One region of the Paenibacillus sp. TY11 genome, then DNA from elsewhere that is predicted to be linked to it. Evidence: riboswitches for the same ligand, from Rfam matches in the RefSeq annotation. Region 1 holds a riboswitch; the other holds the start of a gene.
What was found. A riboswitch is a leader RNA that binds a small molecule or an ion and turns the genes downstream of it on or off. The one in region 1 is predicted to bind cyclic di-GMP.
Positions count from the first base shown of each region.

Region 2: another riboswitch for cyclic di-GMP. It lies ahead of AC6EJC_RS20845 (transglutaminase-like domain-containing protein); the one in region 1 lies ahead of AC6EJC_RS04850 (glycosyl hydrolase).

Region 1 covers NZ_JCBAIQ010000003.1:130,110-132,516, reverse strand. The annotation lists gene AC6EJC_RS04855 (sugar phosphate nucleotidyltransferase) at 1-822, shown strand, start outside; cyclic di-GMP riboswitch class I at 978-1,058, shown strand; gene AC6EJC_RS04850 (glycosyl hydrolase) at 1,072-2,407, shown strand, end outside.
Region 2 covers NZ_JCBAIQ010000021.1:34,857-37,263, reverse strand. The annotation lists gene AC6EJC_RS20850 (AraC family transcriptional regulator) at 62-886, shown strand; cyclic di-GMP riboswitch class I at 994-1,073, shown strand; cyclic di-GMP riboswitch class I at 1,114-1,194, shown strand; gene AC6EJC_RS20845 (transglutaminase-like domain-containing protein) at 1,208-2,017, shown strand; gene AC6EJC_RS20840 (collagen binding domain-containing protein) at 2,370-2,407, shown strand, end outside.

The DNA.
Region 1 (2,407 bases):
CAGGCGGAGCGTCTAATGGAACGCAATGCTCTATGGAACTGCGGGGTTTTTGCATTCAAATTAAGCTATTTGCTTGATATCTTGGCATCCAAGGGCTTGCCGCTGAATTATGAAGAAATGCAAAAGCAATACGCATCTCTGGAAAAAATCAGTTTTGACTACGAAGTAGTCGAGAAGGAGAAGGACATCGTAGTTCTTCCGTATGATGGCTTTTGGAAGGATTTGGGCACCTGGAATACGCTCACAGAAGAAATGTCTCATCAGCAAGTGGGCAGAGGTGTAGTAACGGAGGATTGTGTCAATACGAGTCTTATTAACGAGTTGGACATTCCCGTGGCGATCATCGGAACGAATGATCTGATTGTAGCTGCTAGCCCGGATGGCATCCTTGTGACCAATAAGGCAGAAAGTCCTCGCATCAAGGAAGTGCTCAAGGCTCATGATCAGCGTCCAATGTATGAAGAACGTCGTTGGGGGCAGTATCGGGTTGTGGACTATGTAAAGTATGACGAGGGCAACGAGGTACTGACCAAACGAATCCGCGTACGGAAAGGCAAAAATATCAGCTACCAGCTTCATTTCAAACGGAGTGAAATCTGGACCATTATTAGCGGTGAAGCGGAAATTATTTTGAATGAGAAGCTGCACAAAGTGAAGGCTGGTGATGTTGTCCGCATCCCTGAAGGGACGAAGCATAGCATTTTGGCTGTGACCGATGTGGATTTGATTGAGGTGCAGACTGGCTCTGAGTTGGTTGAAGAAGATATTGTCCGCTTTTGTATGGATTGGAATGAAATTTCCCGTCACCAATTTATCTCCTAATTATTTTCGTAAAAATGAAAAAAAGACGAATTGATGAAAATTCATAGTCCAAACTGTCGAAATTGGGCGAAAATCTGTAAATTCATGAACAAGACCTATTAAATTTTGGTAAAAGAAAGTCGATACTTAGGGTAAGAAGGAATCCAAACTCCTTCCAACGATAAAGGCAGCCCTGTCGAAAGGCAGGTACGCAAAGCTAAAGGGCCTTCCGTAAGGATGGCAGCCTGGCTACCGAAAGGAAGAGCGAAAGTGAGATTCAATTTTATTCCTCTGTATCGACTGATACGTCATGTACTCCCCGTTGTTATGCTTTTTTCTTTGTTGCCCGTCGGTTTTGGTGATTCTCTGTCCGTGGCGAATGCTGCTACATTACAACCTGTTAATTCGGACGCCTCTACTCAGGCCCGTGAACTATACAATTATTTGCTCAACATCTCTGGGAAAAAAATAGTCACTGGTCAGCATGATTATTTGGAAAGTCCGGATGAATTAAGTAACAAGGTCCAAAAAATCAGTCAGGCGTATGTGGGTGTGCACGGCTATGAGATGGGAGCCATCTCCGGTCAAACTGCCGCTACGGAAGCAGCACAACGTAAAAATGTCGTCGATAGCGCTATCCGTTGGAGCAGATCCGGTGGCATTGTGACGATGACTTTTCATGAAGCGCTGCCGGGTAGGCCACTGACTTGGGCCAATGTGCAAGCAAAAGTGAGTCAGACGGAGTTCAATAAATACGTGACGCCAGGCACTACGCAGTATAACCTCCTCATTGCCGATCTGGATGAGGTCGCTGTATCGTTAAAGCAGCTTCATGATGCTGGGGTTCCGGTTTTATGGAGACCTTACCACGAAATGAATGGCGACTGGTTCTGGTGGGGAAACAAAAACAATTTCAATCAGCTATGGAATATCATGTACGACCGTTTTACAAACACACATCAATTGAACAATCTGCTGTGGGTATGGAGTCCGAATGCTCCCAATTCCTACACTTTCCCGTATACCCCGAAATACCCGGGGAATGACAAAGTGGACATCTTGGCAGTAGACATTTACAACAATGATTTTAAGCAAAGTCATTACGAAGGTCTGCTCGGATTGGCAGGGAATAAGCCGATTGCCATTGGGGAGCACGGTGAGATGCCTAGTTCTGAGGTGTTGCAGGCTCAGCCTAAATGGGTATATTCCATGACTTGGGGCAAGATGCTGACCGAGAATAACACAACAAATCAAATTCAGGATTATATGAATGATTCGAAGAGTTTGACGCGGGATGATGTGAAGAATGGGTTGGCAGCAATTCAACAACCTGTGACAGAGTCACCGACTGTACCGGACGCGGGACAAAATGATCCGATCCCAGCGCCAGAAGTGAACCTGCCCCCAGCTCCGACTCCTCCTTCCGTTCCTGATGTGGTATACACGAACGGGCTGCGTGGCGAATATTTTAACAATATGAATTTGAATGGTAGTCCTGTTTTGATCCGTACAGATAGCAAGCTGGACTACAACTGGCGCGCCATTGCAGCTGATCCAAAGGTGAATGCCGATCAGTTCTCGGTTCGCTGGACGGGTAAAATCAAAC
Region 2 (2,407 bases), on a different contig from region 1:
GGATATGACAACAACAAATCAAAAACATAACCAGGGACTCTGGAGAAAAGATCCAGTTGTAATTGAACGTACCCCCTCTGCTTTCGCTAAGACATCCCTTTTTTATATACAGGAAATAGGTTACTTCAAAACAACACATGCTTATGCAATGGAACGGAAAAAGCTCACCTCGTTTTTGCTCCTTTTCACCTTGTCCGGGAGAGGGGAATTGCAGTATCAGGAGAAAAAACATACATTAAGGCCTAATGACATGCTTTTTATTAATTGCGAAGAATATGTACAGTACAGAACTGCCTGTCACGAGCCATGGGAGTTCATTAGTGTAAATCTGTACGGCAATCTGATTGATAATTACTACGAACAATTTATCAAGCACAACAAGCCTGTAACCTCAATAGAGGATTCAAGTGTTGTATTGGACAAGCTGAATACCTTATTACATGTACAGTCTGACAGAAGCATATCCGCTGAGCTGCTCACATCCAAGCTTATCGTTGATTTACTGACGGTTATTTTACAGCATCCCTACACTTATTCTAACGCGAATATAGATGGGACCGCGGAGGTACGCAAGGTACAGCAATATCTGGATCAGTCCTATTGTGAACGGATCACGTTGGACTCGCTGGCTGAAATGTTCGAATTAAACAAGTTCAATCTGGCTAAAAACTTTAAAAAACAGATTGGCTTTTCTCCTATTGAATATCTCATTAATGTTCGTATCACTGCTGCTCAAGGCTGGCTCAAAACCAGTGATGTGTCAATTGTAGATATCGCACAATATGTGGGCATTCCCAACACAAGCCATTTTATAAACCTGTTCAAAGAGCATATCGGAGAAACGCCTCATTCTTTCCGCAAAAAATGGCGAAACTGTATAAAATGAGGCCTATGTAATATCTTCGACTTATCTTTGTCGATAAATAGGGAAATTTGAGATTTAAACTTGCCTAATATAGCATCTAACTGATAGAATGAAACATATAAGCTATTCAGGATAAATGGCAAACTTGTCGAAAGGCAAGGACGCAAAGCTATAGGGCCTTCTATTAAGATGGCAGCCAGCTACCGGTTGAAGTGGCTTTTTGTCGTGCCTTTTTACCTAAAAACTTTATACGATAACGGCAAACCTGTCGAAAGGCAGGGACGCAAAGCTATAGGGCCTTCTATTAAGATGGCAGCCTGGCCACCGAAAGGAAGTTTTTCCATGAGGAAAACGGTATTTTCAGCATTCCTCCTGTTTTCTATGCTGTCCACAACATCCTTACAATCGACAACTTACGCTGCCGATAGTGCTGTATGGCTGGATCAAAACAATGTCAACCATGGTACGGTCAGTGTGCGTTACTCTGTTAAACCTAACGTTAAAACCAAGATTTTGGTTGCCAAAGATGCGCAAAAATACTCTTATAACCTGACACCCGGAAAATCCGAGGAAGTGTTCCCTCTTCAAATGGGTAATGGTCATTACAACATTAGTATCTTGGAACAGCTTAGTGGCAACCAATATAAAGTGATAGGACAAGATACTATAGAGTTAAAGCTGAATGATAGCAATGCGGTATATCTTAATTCCGTTCAAAACATTGACTGGAGCGACACCAATCAGGCGATTCAAAAAGCCCACGAACTAACTCAAGGCGCAACAACAGATCGGGAGAAACTTCAAAGAATCTATGACTACGTCATTAAAAATATTAAGTACGACTCTAATCAAGCCTTCGCCTTAACGACTGACTATCTGCCGCAAATTGATCGTACCTTACACTCGCAAAAAGATATCTGCTACGGTTACGCTTCACTGGTGGCTGCTATGTTACGAAGTGTAAATGTGCCCACCAAGCTGGTTATGGGTAAATCATCCTACGTAGACACCTACCATGCCTGGAATGAAGTCTATATCGACAATCAGTGGGTGATCATAGATACTACAGTAGATGCAGCACTGAATAATGGAAAACAAAAATTTGAAATGATCAAAGAACCCTCCAAATACTTTAAAACAAAGCAATATTAATATCAATATTTTTATTAATATTATTTAAAAAATAAAGAATTGATATCATACTTCTTGTAAAGCCTTGATCACATGATCAAGGCTCTTTTTCTATCCCTGTTGAGAAATTGTTGAGATGTAGCATGTATTCTAATCCATAAAGACATTGAAATCTAACCTATTGATATCCTAATTCCAAAGACAAATAAGGAGGAGATATTGCAGTCCGAAAATGTGAATTATCATAATTATGATAGGCTTTATACAGCTAATTCAGCGTCTATAAATGATGAATATATAAATACATCCGATCTAAGGAATAACCATTAGCCGCTGAATAAAAGTACTTTAAGACAGGAGATTTGTTTACCTTATGAGAAAAAAATGGAATGCAACAATCGTTGCGTTGTT